Regions from separate parts of the Methylibium sp. genome, predicted to be linked through region 1. Evidence: predicted binding sites of a transcription regulator. Region 1 holds the regulator's gene; the other holds the start of a gene.
What was found. Region 1 encodes FliA, which starts transcription of late flagellar genes. Its sites were predicted from a motif close to CTAAAGTTTNNNNNNNNNNNGCCGNTA; they were not measured.
Positions count from the first base shown of each region.

Region 2: a site for FliA is predicted at 2,374-2,400, ahead of fliS (flagellar export chaperone FliS). Genes of this name have one in related genera too.

Region 1 covers NZ_OZ257250.1:2,760,058-2,767,654, forward strand. The annotation lists gene ACQY9S_RS12890 (DUF6607 family protein) at 1-245, opposite strand, end outside; gene ACQY9S_RS12895 (methyl-accepting chemotaxis protein) at 365-1,714, opposite strand; gene ACQY9S_RS12900 (RNA polymerase sigma factor FliA) at 1,749-2,462, opposite strand; gene ACQY9S_RS12905 (MinD/ParA family ATP-binding protein) at 2,508-3,437, opposite strand; gene flhF (flagellar biosynthesis protein FlhF) at 3,467-5,020, opposite strand; gene flhA (flagellar biosynthesis protein FlhA) at 5,058-7,160, opposite strand; gene flhB (flagellar biosynthesis protein FlhB) at 7,157-7,597, opposite strand, start outside.
Region 2 covers NZ_OZ257250.1:96,885-104,481, forward strand. The annotation lists gene ACQY9S_RS00470 (flagellin) at 1-666, shown strand, start outside; gene fliD (flagellar filament capping protein FliD) at 842-2,290, shown strand; gene fliS (flagellar export chaperone FliS) at 2,431-2,865, shown strand; gene ACQY9S_RS00485 (flagellar protein FliT) at 2,906-3,205, shown strand; gene ACQY9S_RS00490 (flagellar brake protein) at 3,250-4,005, shown strand; gene ACQY9S_RS00495 (PAS domain S-box protein) at 4,199-7,417, shown strand; gene ACQY9S_RS00500 (response regulator) at 7,414-7,597, shown strand, end outside.

The sequences.
Region 1 (7,597 bases):
CGGCGGTCCCGTTCGCGGTCGCTCAGGCCCGGCTCGCGCAGGCGCTTCCAGGCCTCGCCCGGTGCCGTGTCGAGTTCGACGGGCACGCCACGCGTGCTGGCGCCGCGGGGCTTCAACGCGGATTCGCCGAGGGGCCAGGCAAAGGTGAACTGGCTGGTCGCGGCCGCCGGCGTCGCTTCGGAATAGGCCAACGCGGCCCACGGCAGTGCCATCAGGGCCAGCAGGAGCAGGATCGATCGCTTCATGCGGGGCATTCTGTGCGCCTTCCTGCGCTGCGCCGCAATGCACCTGCGCACTGTCCGGGCTTGGCGCTCGCCCATGCAAAACGGCGCCCTCCCGGGCGCCGTCGCGGCAGCAGGCCGGGTCAGAACTGGAAGGCCAGCCGCACCCCGCCCCAGTGCCGGCCGTTGACGGTGATCGGCGCTGCGGCCTCCTTCATCAGCACGAAGTTGCCGCCGCCCATGTCGCGCCGGTAGGTCTGCAGCAGGAAGGGCCGGGTGTTGCGCGCCGACGCGAGGCCGGTGCGGTCGTTGAAAATGCGACGGTAGCGACTGTTCGCGGCGTTCCACACCGGGTCGTTGCTGCGCTGAGGATTGCAGTACTGGCGGTTGTGCGTGGCCACATAGCCGTTGCGGTCGACTGCGATGCAGTAGACGACTTTCTGGTTCAGCGTGAGCAGACGTTCCTGCACCTGCGGGAACAAGCGGTCGGCCAGCGCGACGAAACGCGTGGTGTGCTGCGCGGGGTTGGTACCGGCCATCGGCTGGTACTGCTCGTCGAACAGCTCCGCCGTGCCGATCGTGCCGGTGCGCAGCGCGTCTTCCAGCAGCTTGGCGATCTGCGCGGCTGCCTCCTGCACGCCGTGGATGTAGGGTGTGTCGTCGGTGTCGATCCCGCAATCGGCCACGATCTCGATCATGTTCTCGCTGACCTTCAGGAAGGCCTCGCTGCGCGCCGTGGCGCTGGCCAGCGTCTGGCTGGAGCGCTGCATCTCGCGGTCGATGGCGGCCCGCTGCTCGTTCAGTCCGTCGCAGATGGCGCGGCTCTGTTCGGCGGCAGCACTGATGCTGCCCACGCCGCCCTGAACCTCGGCCAGCGCGCGGTGGAATGCGCCCTGCGGCGCTTCGCCCTCGCGCAGCTGGATCTCGCGCGCCAGCGCACCGACGCGCTGGTCGAGCTCGGCCACGGTGCTCATGATCTGCTTCGAGGAGGCCTCGACCTTGGCCGACAGGTCCTTCACCGCGTCGGCCACGACGCCGAAGCCGCGGCCGGCCTCGCCGGCACGGCCGGCCTCGACCGAGGCGTTGAAGGCGACCAGCCGCGTCTGCAGCGCGATCTGCGTGATCTGCCCGGCCGCGGCGGCCACCTGGCGCAGCGTGTCGACAATGCCGCCGACCTCGGTGCCGACCTGCTCGACCGCGGCGCGCGCGCGCTCCACGGCCTGCAGGCTCTCGGTGGTGGTGGTGCCGATGCCACCCTGGGCACGCTGCACCTCGCCGAGCTGGCTGCCCAGCGCCTGCAGGGCCTGGACCTGCCGCTGGTTGACCTGGTTGCTGTCCTCGATCAAACCGCGCACCTCGGCCGCGTCGCGACCCAGACGCGAGGCGGCCTTGGCGATGGTCTGCACCGCCTGGTGCAGATCGGGTGCGGGCGCCTCGGCGGATGCCGGTGCGGCGGGCTGCAGGGTGTGGGTCTTCTTGAAAAGGGACAGCATGATCGCCTCTTGTCTCGGATCTGTTCTAGGGGACTCAGTGGTCGCGCAGTTTCGCGCGCAGTCGCGCGATCGACTGGCTGTGCAGCTGGCAGATGCGCGACTCCGTCACGCCGAGCACCGCCGCGATCTCCTTCAGGTTCATGTCCTGCTCGTAGTACATGCTCATCACGAACTGCTCACGCTCCGGCAGGGTCTTGATCGCCTCGATCAGCGCCAGGCGCATGCGGTGGTCCTGCAGCAGGCCCAGCGGGTTCTCGTTCTCGTCGGCCACGTGGCGGTCGAGGAAATCGTTGTCGCCGTCGTCGCCCGACATGTCCTCCAGGTAGACCAGCTGGGTGCCGCGCACCTTGCCCAGCAGCTCCTGGTAGTCGGCCAGCGACAGGCCCATCTGCTTGGCGATCTCGCTCTCGGCCGGCGCGCGGCCGAGCTGCTGCTGCAGCTTGTGCACGGCCGTCTCGATGTCGCGCTGCTGCTTGCGGTTGCTGCGGCTCATCCAGTCGCTGCCACGCAGCTCGTCGAGCATCGCGCCGCGGATGCGCTGGGTGGCGAAGGTCTCGAACTGCACGCCTTGCGCGCTGTCGAAGCGCGTCATGGCGTCGGTCAGGCCGATCAGGCCGACCTGGATCAGATCGTCGATCTCCACGTTGGCCGGCAGCTTGGCAATCATCTGGTGCGCGAGACGGCGCACCAGCGGGCTGTACTGCTTGATCATCGCGTTGGTTTCAAGGCGACCAGTGGCGGTGTACATGACGGGCTCCAGGCAGATTCGGCGGTTCGGTCTTCGTTCGGGGATTCAGCGCGACCAGGGCGAGCGTGCGCCGTGGCGCGGCGTCAGCGACGGCAGCGCGGAACGCGCACCGATCTCGCCCGCCAGTGCGCCGAACACGCTGTCGCTCACGGTGTAGGGCAGTGCGCAGGCCAGTTGCTCGCGCGCCAGCCGCTTCAGACGCAGGCTGGGGCCGTCGGTCGGCGCCTCGGTCGGGTCGACCGCAACCCAGTCGTGCAGCGCGGCGCCGAGAAAATCGTCGGCGCAGCGCGCCAGGCGCTCGGCCACCTGCGCCGCACGCGGCGAGTCGGGCACGGCACTGAACAGCAGGTCGTGCGCCATCAGGCCCGCGCGCGTGACCAGCAGCTTGATGGCGGCGTAGGCATGCGTCACGCTGTCGGCCTGCTCGTCGCACAGCACGATCGGACGCACGGCGCCGGCCTGCAGCTCCTGCACGCGGCGGGCGAACAGACGCGCCAGGTCGGCGGCACTGGCGTGCACCAGCAGCACGTCGACATCGGGCGCAGCGTCGGCAATCGCATCGAAGAAGCTGGAGGTCGAGCCGCCGGCGTCCACGAAGCGCAACGCAAGACCGCGTGCCGCGAGGTAGCTGACGTGCGGGCTCAGCACCTCCACCCCTTCGGCCAGATCGAAGCTGGCCAACTCGGCCGGGGCCCGAGCGTTCTCGCCGGCGTCGACCACCAGGGTGCGCAGGCCCTGCTCGGCGTAGGCGCTGCACAGGCGCTCCAGCAGTGCGCCGCCGAAGGCGATGCCCGGGTTGGAGACCACCGGGATGCAACGCATCGTGCGGCTGGTGAAGAGCCGGCGCAGGCCCTGGGCCTGGTCGGCCGGCGCGTGCGCCACCGAAGGCGCGGGGTCGGTTGGCAGCTCGTCGAGCTGGGCATACCAGCTGTCGGTCGCGGGACGGTAGGCGTGGCGCAGACGGTCGGTGGACATGGCGGGAGCAGTCGGCTAAGGCAGGAAGTTCAGGCGCGGCCGGCCGGTACGGCACGGCGCTCCGTCATCTGCGGCGTGGCGAACACGAGGTTCATCTCGCTGGCATCGAAGTGGTAGGCCGGGCTGCCGGTGGCGCGCAGCGCGCGGTGCACCAGCGCCTGGGCCGACAGGCGGTGCCAGTCTTCCGGCACGCGCTGGCCGTTGGCCACCGCGACGATCTTCTGCTTGTGGCGGATCACCGCGTCGAGCGCTGGCGCGAGTTTCACCGCCTCGTCGAGCTTGGACAGCACGATGCCCTTGCAGGCGGCGGCGCGGTAGGAGAGCATCACGTCGTCGATGGTCTCGCCCTGCACCGCGGTATTGACGACCAGCAGCTTGTTGATCGACGGGTGGGCCAGCATGTCGAGCAGCTCGCGCGTGCGGCTGTCGCGCTGCGCGACGCCGGCGGTGTCGATCAGCACCATCTTCTTGGCCGACAGCAGCTCGAGCAGGTCTTCCAGCGCCGTGCGGTCGTGGGCGGTATGCACCGGCACGCCGAGGATGCGGCCGTAGGCACGCAGCTGCTCGTGCGCACCGAGGCGGTAGGCGTCGAGGGTGATCAGGCCGAGGTTCGCGGCGCCATGCCGGGTGGCGAAGGCCGCGGCCAGCTTGGCGGTCGAGGTGGTCTTGCCGACGCCGGTGGCGCCGATCATCGCGAACACGCCGCCCTGGTCCTCGATCGGCAGCTCGCGCTCGCCGGTCATCAGGTTGCGCTCCAGCACGCCGGCGGCCCAGGCCTGTTCGTCGCCCATGTCGGCCGTCATGCCGGCCACCAGCTTGCGGATCAGCACCGGCGAGAAACCGCATTCGAGCAGCTTCTGCGTCAGCTTGGCCTGCGCCGGCTCGCGCTGCAGCTTCTCCATGAAGGCGAGCGCGCCGAAGCGTTCCTCGATCAGGCCCTTCATCGAGCGCAGCTCGCTGAGCATCGCCGCGTCGGCCTGCGCCTCGCGCAAGACCGGCTCGGCGGCTGCCGCCGCCGGGCCGTAGACGACCTGCTCGCGCAGCACCGGCATGGCCGCCCGCTGGCTGGCGATGCGGTGGTGCACGGCGTCGACCGCGGTCTCGACCGGGTCGCTGTCCAAGTCCTGGGCGTACTGCGTTGCCTGCGCTGCGGCGCGGGCCGGCGCCATCGGCGCGGCCGCCAGCGTCGGCTCGGTGCGCTCGTCGCGCAGCGCATCGCCGCGCAGCGCATCGCCGCGCAGGGCGGCCTCGCGCTTCTTCAGCATGCGCTCGCGCACGTAGTCCTGGAAGGACAGCGTGCTCATCGTCAGTTGCGCCACGTCCTTCTGCACCTCCGCCGCCAGGGCGGCCTGGGCCGCGGGCTTGGGCGACTTGGCCGGCTTGGCGGAGGGCTTCGCGGCGGCCTGTTGCTGCGCGGCCGCCCGCTGTTCGACAGCGGCCAGCGCGCCGGGAGCCATCGCCAGCATCTCGATGCCTTCGGTGCAGGGCTTGGTCGACAGGACCACGGCGTCGTCGCCGAGGGCCTGGCGCATCTTGATCATCGCGTCGCGCGAGGTACGGCCTGTGAAGCGTTGGACGTTCATGCGGAGCCTCTGGGTCGGGGTCTGTCAGGGGGCGCGATCAGGCGGCGGCGCCGATGATCGAGCCGATGCGGATCGAATGCGTGTCGGGAATCTCGCTGTGCGAGAGCACGCGCAGGCGCGGCGCGGCGCGCTTGAGCAAGCGGGAGATCGGCACGCGGATCGCGTCCGGCACCAGCAGGCAGGCCGGGTGGCCGAGGTCTTCCTGGCGCTTGGCGGAATCGGCGGCGGAGCGGGTCAGGATGTCGGCCATGCTCGGGTCGAGCACGGGGCCGTTCTGCGAGGTCAGGGCCTGCGACAGCAGGCGCTCGAGGTCGGGCTCGATCGCGATCACTTCGAGCTCCTTCACCGGGCCGTAGATCTGCTGCACGATCGCCGGGGCCAGCGCCACGCGGATGCGGCGCGCCAGCTCCTGCGGGTCGTTGGCGAGGTTGGCGTTGGCGCCGACGTGCTCGGCCAGCGCTTCCACCACCGAGCGCATGTCGCGGATGTGCACGCCCTCTTCCAGCAGCAGCTGGAGGAGTTTCTGGAGGGTGGCGATCGAGACCATCTTCGGGACCACGTCTTCGATGAGTTTGGGTGCCAATTTCGTCACATGCTCGACCAGCTGCTGCGTTTCCACGCGACCCAGCAGGCGGGCTGCATTCACTTGCATCAAGTGTGAAAGGTGGGTCGCCACCACGGTCGAGCAATCAACGACCGTATAGCCGGCCATTTGCGCCGCTTCGCGCTGGCGTTCCTCGATCCAGGTGGCGGGCAGGCCGAAGGCCGGGTCGGTGGTGGTGGTGCCGATCAGCGGCGTGCCGACGTGGCCCGGGTTGATGGCCATCAGCATGCCGGGGAAGGCCTCGCCCTCGCCGATCACGGCGCCGCGCAGCGTCAGGCGGTACATGCTGGGGCGCAGCTCGAGGTTGTCGCGGATGTGCACCGACGGCGGCAGGAAACCGACGTCCTGCGCGAACTTGCGCCGCACGCCCTTGATGCGCGTCAGCAGGTCGCCCTGGCGTTCCTTGTCGACCAGCGCGATCAGGCGGTAGCCGACTTCCAGGCCGAGCGTGTCGACCGGCTGCAGGTCGTCCCAGCTCGCTTCGGCGTCGGGCGCCGGTCCGGACGCGGCCGCCGGCTTCGGCGGCGCCAGCTTGGCCCGCAGCTCGTTCTGGTGCATCAGCCACGCGAGGTAGCCCAGCGCGCTCGCGATCAGCAGGAACACGAAGTGCGGCATGCCGGGGATCACGCCCAGCAGCCCGATCACGCCGGCGACGATGGCCACCGACTTGGGCGTCTTGAACATCTGGCCCATGATCTGTTCGCCGACGTCCTGCTCCTTGCCGACGCGCGACACCACCATCGCCGCGGCGACCGAGATCAGCAGCGCCGGGATCTGCGCCACCAGCGCGTCGCCGATCGCCAGCAGGATGTAGCTGTCGGCCGCCTTGGCCGCGCTCAGATCGTGCTGCACCACGCCGATGATGAAGCCGCCGACGATGTTGATGAACAGGATCAGCATGCCGGCGATCGCATCGCCGCGCACGAACTTGCTGGCGCCGTCCATCGAGCCGAAGAACTCGGCCTCGTTGCCCACTTCGAGGCGGCGGCGCTTGGCCTCCTTCTCGTCGATCAGGCCGGCGTTCAGGTCGGCGTCGATCGCCATCTGCTTGCCGGGCATCGCGTCCAGGGTGAAGCGCGCGCCGACCTCGGCGATGCGCTCGGCGCCCTTCGTCACCACGATGAAGTTGATGACCACCAGGATCGCGAACACGATGATGCCGACCGCGAAATTGCCGCCGATCAGGAAGTGGCCGAAGCTCTCGATCACCGCGCCGGCCGCGCCGGGGCCGGTGTGGCCTTCCATCAGCACCACGCGCGACGAGGCCACGTTCAGCGACAGCCGCAGCAGCGTGGTCAGCAGGATCACCGCCGGGAAGGCCGAGAAGTCCAGCGGCCTGACCATGTAGGCGCTGACCATCATCACCATCAGCGCCAGCGCGATGTTGAAGGTGAACAGCAGGTCCAGCGCCAGCGGCGGCAGCGGCAGCACCATCATCGCCAGCACCATCAGCACCAGCAGCGGCACCGCGAGGCTGCGGATGATCCGCGCATTGGGACCGAGCCGGGCCTGGAGTCGAGCGAGCATCGGGTTCATTCAGCAGCCTCGGCGCTTGGTGCGGTGGACGGTTTGTTGTGCGGGTCGAGTTCGGCGGGCACCGGCAGCTCGGGCAGCACGCCCGGCATCGGCGCCTGGCCGACCAGCGCGGCGCGCAGCTGGTACACGTGGGCGAGTACCTGGGCCACCGCGGTGTACAGCGCCATCGGGATCTCGCGGTCGAGTTCGGCATGCGCGTACAGCGCACGCGCCAGCACCGGCGCCTGCAGCACCGGCACCGCGGATTCCTTGGCCAGGTCGCGGATGCGCAGGGCCATCAGGTCGGCACCCTTGGCGACGACGCGCGGCGCACCGCCGCGGGCCTCTTCGTATTTCAGTGCGACCGCGTAGTGGGTCGGGTTCATGACCACCAGGTCGGCCTTGGGCACGGCGGCGAGCATGCGGCGGTTGGCCATCTCGCGCATGCGCGCCTTCAC
Region 2 (7,597 bases), 1.9 Mb from region 1:
AATGCCAACGATGGCATCTCGATGGCCCAGGTCGGTGAAGGCGCGCTCGGCAAGGTGAGCGACATGCTGCAGCGCATGCGTGAACTCGCCGTGCAGGCAGCCAACGGCACCAACACCCAGGCCGACCGCACCAGCCTGAACGACGAGTACCTGCAGCTGGCCCGCGAGTCGGCGCGCACGCTCGGCGGCACCCAGTTCAACGGCCAGAACATCCTGGCCACGACCAACACCTCGACCTTCCAGATCGGCGCCAATACGGTGGCCGGCGTCGACACGCTGTCGGTCGCGGCTTTCAACTGGACCAGCGTGGCCTCCATCACGACGGCGGTCGGTGTGGCCGTGGGCACCGATCCGACGACGGCCATCGCCGGCACCGACGGCAGCTTCGCGCTGGCCGCCATCAATGCCATCGACGCGGCGCTGACCGGTGTGAACAGCCAGCGCGCCACCTTCGGTGCGGTGCAGAATCGCTTCGAGTCGGTGGTGTCGAACCTGATGGTGGCGACCGAGAACCAGGCGGCTGCCCGCAGCCGGATCATGGACGCCGACTACGCCGCCGAAACCGCCGCGCTGTCGCGCGCGCAGATCCTGCAGCAGGCCGGCAACGCCATGGTCGCGCAGGCCAACCAGCTGCCGTCGCAGGTGCTGACGCTGCTCAAGGGCTGAAGCCAAACGCTCGCAAACCCGGGCGCCGCCGAGCCGGCGCCTTAAGTTTTGCGGCGAACAGCCGAAGTGCCATGGAAGGCGCAGCGCACCCTGTGACGTGCCCTGCCTCGCCCTGCGCTGCGCCACCGTGCGGGGCGGGGGCTCAATTGTCGTGAACAGGACCTAGGAGTTCCGCATGGCGTCAATCACCTCGCTCGGCATCGGCAGCGGCTTGGACATCAACTCCATCGTGACGCAGCTCGTCGCGCTGGAGCGCGAGCCGCTCAAGCAGATGCAGACCGACGCGAGCACGCTGCAGACCAAGGTGTCCTCCTACGGCAAGATCCAGAGTCTCTTCTCGGCCGTTCAGGATGCCAGCAACAAGCTGTCGGGGTCGGCGCTGTGGACCCAGGTGAGCGCGAAGTCTGCCGATACCACTGCCATGGCGGTGACGGCGACCGGCGCTGCCGCCACCGGGAGCTACGCGGTCAGCGTTCAGGCGCTGGCCACCAGCCAGAGTGTCGTGAGCGGCGCACGATTCGCCAACACCACCGACCTGGTCGGCTCCGGCACGCTCAACGTCGAACTGGGCGCCTGGGATACCGGGCGGACCGCGTTCACCGCCAAGGCCGGCGCCACGCCTCTCGCGATCACCGTGACGGCGACCGACACGCTGGGCACGCTGCGCGACAAGATCAACGCCGCCGGCGCCGGCGTCTCGGCCTCCATCGTGACGGACGCCTCGGGCTCGCGGCTGGCCATTCGGTCCAGTGACACCGGCCTGGAGAATGGGTTCCGCATTACCGCGGCCGACGACGACGGCGGCAACACCGACGCGGCCGGCCTGTCTCGCTTCGCCTACGATCCCACCACGGGCGCGGCGCAGATGCTGCATTCGCAGGCGGGCGCGAACGCGCTCGCGACGATCAATGGCATCGAGGTCACCTCCGCGACCAACGTGCTGAGCGGCGCGGTCGACGGATTGACCATTCAGCTCGGCAAGGTCACAACGGGCCCGGTGGACGTGTCGGTCAGCAGCGATACCGATGCCATCAACAAGGCCATCACCGATTTCGCGAAGGCCTACAGCGACCTGTCCACCTACCTGGGCGACCAGACCAAGTACGACGCTGCGAGCAAGACCGGCGGTCCGTTGCAGGGCGACAGCACGGCAACCGGCCTGCAGGGGCGCCTGCGTTCGGTGCTCAACTCGCCCTCCGGCGCCTCGGCCAGCTTCCCGCGGCTGTCCGACCTGGGACTCGAGCTCCAGCGCAATGGCACGCTGCAGGTCAACCAGACCAAAGTCACTGCCGCGCTCTCCAATCTGAAGGAGACGAAGAAGGCCTTCAGCAACTACGACACGCTGGATGCCACCAACAACGGATTCGCCAAGCGCTACGCACTGTTGGCCACCTCGATCCTCGGCGCCGATGGCGCCATCACCACGCGTACCGAGGGCTTGCGCAAGCAGATCACCAACAACACCGAGAATCAGGCCCGCCTGAATGACCGTGTGGATCTGTACCAGCAGCGCCTGGTCCAGCAGTACAGCGCGATGGATGCGAACATGTCCAAGCTCAATGCGCTGAGCAGCTACGTGACGCAGCAACTCGCCGGGCTCACTTCGTCGAGCAGCAGCAAGTGACGCGCGGCTGAGGCCGCCTGCGGGCCGGCGCCGCCAGCCTGCCGATGCCGCGCGGCATCGACCACCCGATCGAGGGGGGGGGACTCAAGTCGCCAGACAGTTTGCCGATATTTCTGGCATCCCCGAAACGAAAGCGCGCGATGTTCACACCTCCCACGACGAACCGTTCCCAAGGCTTCAGTTCGCGCAGCAGCATGTACCACCTTGTCGGCGTCGAGACCCGGGTCAGCACCGCCGGTCCGCATCAGCTCGTGGGCCTGCTGTTCGACGCGCTCCTCGATGCCATCGCACAGGCGCGCGGCGCGCTGCAGGCGGGCAATGTCGAGCTCAAGGGGCGCAGCATCGGCCGCGCGGTTCGCATCGTCGATGAGGGCCTGAAGGCCGGTCTCAACCTGGACGCCGGTGGCGAGCTGGCGTCCAACCTCCATGCCCTGTATGGCTACATCTGCTCCCGCCTGACGCACGTGAACCTGCACAACGACGAGGTGGCGCTGGCCGAGTGCGTCCGTCTGGTCGAGCCGCTGCGTTCGGCGTGGCAGAGCATCGGCGGCGCGGTCGAAGACTCCCGCTACTGAACGATCTTCCGACGAACCCCATCACCTTCTAGGCGGCCTTATGCAAGCGGCACTCCTGAACTATTACGAAGCCATCGAGCGGGCCAGCGAGCAGATGCTCGAAGCCGCCCGTGGCGGCAACTGGGACCAGGTCGTCAAGCTCGAAGGCGCTTGCGCGCTGCTGATCTCGCAGCTCAAGCAGGCAGCCGCGACCCGGGAGCTGGGCGCCGACGAGCGCCAGCTCAAGAGCCGCATCATGAAGCGCATCCTCACGAACGATGCCGAGGTGCGCACACTCGCGGAGCCTTGGCTCGAAGACCTCGATCGCCTGCTCGCCGGCAGGCCGAAAATGCTGCACTGACCGGCAGCGAACGAACCCCGACCTCAGACGAGAGAACGCGAGCGATGGAAACCCTGCCGATGCCGCTGGAGGCCATGGGCGGATCGCCGGCCGGCCTGGGCGAGTTCCGCGTCGGTTCGCCGGCCGAAGTGCTGAGCCTGCTCAAGCAATGCGCCGACGGCAATGTGCTGTTGAGCCTGAGTTCGCCGGAGGGCGGCAGCTACACGACCACCGTGTGGGCGCTCGACCCCGCACGCGGCCTGCTGTGTCTGAGCGCCGACGGTGACGACATCAAGCTGCAGCGCCTGCTCGAGAGCGACGAAGTGGTTGCGGTGGGTTACCTCGACAGCGTCAAGCTGCAGTTCGACCTGCACGACCTGGTGCTGGTGCACAGCGGCCGTGCCAGCGCACTGAACACACGCTTTCCGCGCGAGGTCTACCGCTTCCAGCGTCGCGGCAGCTACCGCGTGCGCCCGATGCTCAATACCAGCCCGACGGCCACGCTGCGCCACCCGGCGATGCCCGACATGCAGCTGGCGTTGCGTGTGCTCGACGTCAGCATTGGCGGCGTGGCGCTGTTCCTGCCCGACGACGTGCCGCCGATCGAGCCCGGGGTGCAGCTCGCGCGAGTGCAGGTCGACCTGGACGGCGACACGCGGCTGCACAGCGGATTGATCGTCCATCACGTCACGCTGCTGCATCACGAGTCCAGGGGCGCACGGCTCGGCTGCGAGATGCTCAACCTCGGCGGCGAGGGCGAGCGGGCCTTGCAGCGCTACATCGATCAGACGCAAAAGCGGCGCCGGCTCCTTTCGCTCTGAGGCGCCGCAGACGGTCCGGCCCGGTGCGCCGACCGCCATCCCCCGATCCGGCGGCTCGCACCCCCGGGTGTTAGCCCCCCTTGACCGTACACTGCAGTCCAGACACGCTGGGCATCACCGCCCGCATGAGCAGTTGCTGTCCGAGCCTGTGCCTTTGGTCACTCCCACTGCCCTTCCTTTCTCGTCGCCGCAGGTGAGCGCCGCCGACGCGGTGGTGTTGTGGCATGGCTTTCTCGACACGCTGACCGATCCGCTGCTGATGCTGGACGGGCAGGGGCGTGTGCGGTTCGCGAACACCCCCGCACTGCGCCTGTATCCGTTCGAGCCGGGCATGCCGCTGGAAGACCTGCCTCCGGTGGTCGACGCCGGGCTGGTGTCCTGGGTGCAGGACGTGCTGGAGGGGCGTGCCGACGAACTCCTGAGCAGTTTCCCCGATGCGGCGCTCAGCCAGCTCAGCGCGCAACGCTGGGCGCTTCGCCTGCCTGCGCCGGGGCGACGCGAGCGCGGGCCGAACGCCATGCAAGCCGGTGTGCAACCGCTTGCCGAAGTGAGGCAGCTCTACTGGAACTCGCCGTTCCCGGCCACGCTGGAAGACGAGAACTACCGTATCGTCGACGTCAACCAGGCCTTCGTCGACTACACCGGCTGGTCGCGCAGCCGCCTGGTCGGGATGGACGCGCTCGCGCTGGTGCCGCTCGAGGATCACGCGCTGTGGGAGTCGACCCGGCAGCAACTGCCCGCCGACCATGACGGCTCCGAGCTTCCCGCCCTCGTGGAGCGTCGCCTGATCGATGTGCAGGGCCGCGATCGCTGGTACCGCGGCGCACAGCGCCATGTTGCCGATGCCGATGGCCGGGTGCTGCGCCTGTCGGTGATGCAGGACTGCACCGCCGAACACGCCGCGCGTGAACGTGCCGAGCGCTCGCTGAGCGAGCTCGACCAATGGTTCGAGCTGAGCCCGGTCGGCATGCTGGCCTTCGACGGTGCGGGCCTGGTCCTGCGCAGCAACGCCGTGTTCGAGACGCTCGTGGGTCGCGTGCCGGTGTTGCTGAGCGAGGCGCCGCAGAGCTTGAACGATCTGCTGGGCTGGCACGGCCCGCGCAGCCTCGCTGAGCTGCTGCCAGGCGGTGAAGCGGCCGAGCGGCGTGGCTGGGTCGCTGCATTGCCGGGGGCGCGCTCGCGGTCCCCGCGCCATTTGCGGGCGAGGGTGCGCTGCACCGATGCCGTCAGTGGCAGCGAGCCGCGCTACATCGCCGTGATCGAGGACCTGAGCGTCGAGCAGGCGCTCGACCTGGCACAGGCCCAGCTCGGCGCACTGGTCGACGCCGCCGGCGTCGGTGTGGCGCTGGACAGCGTGGGGCGGGATCTGGTGCTGCCCGACTCCCTGCCCGAGTTCGAGCGCCTGCAGCGAGCCCTGCGCGGCGGCGAGGCGGCCCAGGCACGCTACGCCATCCGCCACCCTGAGCTGGGAATGCGGTGGCTGCTGACCCGCGTCGCGGCGCGGCCGCAGGGCGGCGGCGAGGCATCGGTGGTCACGCTCGACGTCACCGAGCAGGAGCGCAGCCGCACCCGCAGCGAGGAGTTGCTGCGCGAGCTGAGCAGCATTCTCGAGAGCTCGAGTGCCGGTATCGCCTACCTGCGCGGCAACACGCTGGTGCGTTGCAATCGCAGCTTCGAGCGCATGCTCGGCATGAGTGCCGGTGCGGTGGCAGGGTGCAGCGTGCGCGAGCTGTTCGCCGGCCAACCGCAGGCCCGGCTCGTGGCCGAGGATGCCGAGCTCGCGCTGCTCGAGTCCGGTGTCTACGAAACGGAGATCGAGATCGTGCTGCCGCAGCGCGGACCACATTGGGTGTCGCTGGCGGCCCGGCGCATCGGCGCCCCCGGGCCGGGTGCCGAAGTGGTGGCGGTGCTGTCGGACATCACCCGCCTCAAGCGCCAGCAGGCGCAGCTGGAGCGTCTGGCCGACGAGCGCGAGCGCACCGAATCGGCGATGACGCAGCAGGCGGAGCTCACGCGGGCGATCCTCGATTCGGTGTTCGTCGGCATCGTCACCGTGGGGCTCGGCGGCATCGAGTGGATGAACCGCTCGGCGCGGCGCATGTTCGGCGGGGACCTGGCCGATTTCCAGCACCAGCCGCTGTCCTGCGTCGCGACCGCCGATCCGCAGCATCCATTCCGCCATGCACTGACCCAGCTCGAGGCGCCGGGTCTGCGGTCCGAGATACCCAGCAGCAGCTTCGAATGCCGCGTGCAAGCGCGTGACGGCCGCGCGTTCTGGGTGGTGGGCAACGTGGTCTCTACCGGAGAGGCCGAGCAACCTCAGCTCACGTACGCGCTGCTCGACATCGACCGTCGCCGCCGGGCCGAGGCCCGCAGTGCGCAGGCGCAGGCCTCGTTGCAGCGCGTCATCGATCTGGCGCCGCTGGCCATCGCGTTGTTCGATGCCGCCACTGGCGAGTTGCGGCAAGTCAACCCGCTGGCCGCCGCGGTGGCAGGCCAGCCCGGCGAAGCGCTGGTCGGCCGTCGCCCCGAAGAACTGCAGCTGCTGGTCGATGGCCAGTCGATCCGCGCCGACCTGCAGGCCGCGCTCGAGGCCGGCGACCGTGGCGAGGTCACGCTGCGCGAGTACCGCTTCGAGCGCGAGGGGCGCGAGCAGGTCTGGGAGGCGCGTTTCTTGCCGCTCGGGCAGCCCGGTGAGCCGCCCGACGAGGTGCTGCTGGTGGCGGTCGACGTGACCGAGCAGCGTGCGGCCCAGGCGGCCCGCCTCGAGGCCGCGATCGCGCAGCGCGACATGCTGGTCAAGGAGGTGCACCACCGGATCAAGAACAACCTGCAGGGCGTGGCCGGACTGCTCGCCCAGATTGCGCAGCGGCAGCCCGAGGTGGCGCCGGCGATCCATGAGGCGGCGGCCCAGGTGCAGGCGATCGCGCAGGTCTACGGTCTGCAGGTCGGCTCGCAGGGGCCGGTGCAACTGGCGAGCCTCGTGAGCGCGATCGCGGCGAGCCTGCAGCGCGGCAGCGGCCGGACCATTGTGGTGAGCCTGCCGGCACACGACGCACCGAGCTGGGCCCTGCCCGAAGCCGAGGCGATTCCCATTGCACTGACGCTCAACGAGCTGCTGGGCAACGCGCTGAAGCATGGCAGCGGCACCGTCGAGTGCAGTCTTGTCAGCCAGGTCGAGGAAGCGCGTATCGAAGTTCGCAACGAGGGCCGACTGCCGGAGGGCTTCAGCCTCGACCGGGTCGCGGCCGGTGTCTACGGCCTGGGCCTGGTGCGTGCGCTGCTGCCGCGGCGCAGCGCCTCGTTCAGCCTCGCCGCCGAGGCCAGCGGCGTGCTGGCCTGCGTGAGTCTGCGTCCTCCAGGCCTCGCGCGCCTGGATACTCTGTCGGCCCGGGTCGGCGCACCGTCATGATCGAGACGGGTGCCGATGCGGTCTTCATTCAGAATGCCGTTCAGGCGCAAGAACAAACAGGGGATTTTTTGGGCAGCAAGGGCAAGATCCTCGTCGTAGACGACGACCGGCTGGTACTGGCGACTCTGACGCATGGCCTCTTGCAGGCCGGCTACGAGATCATCGACGCCGACAACGGCG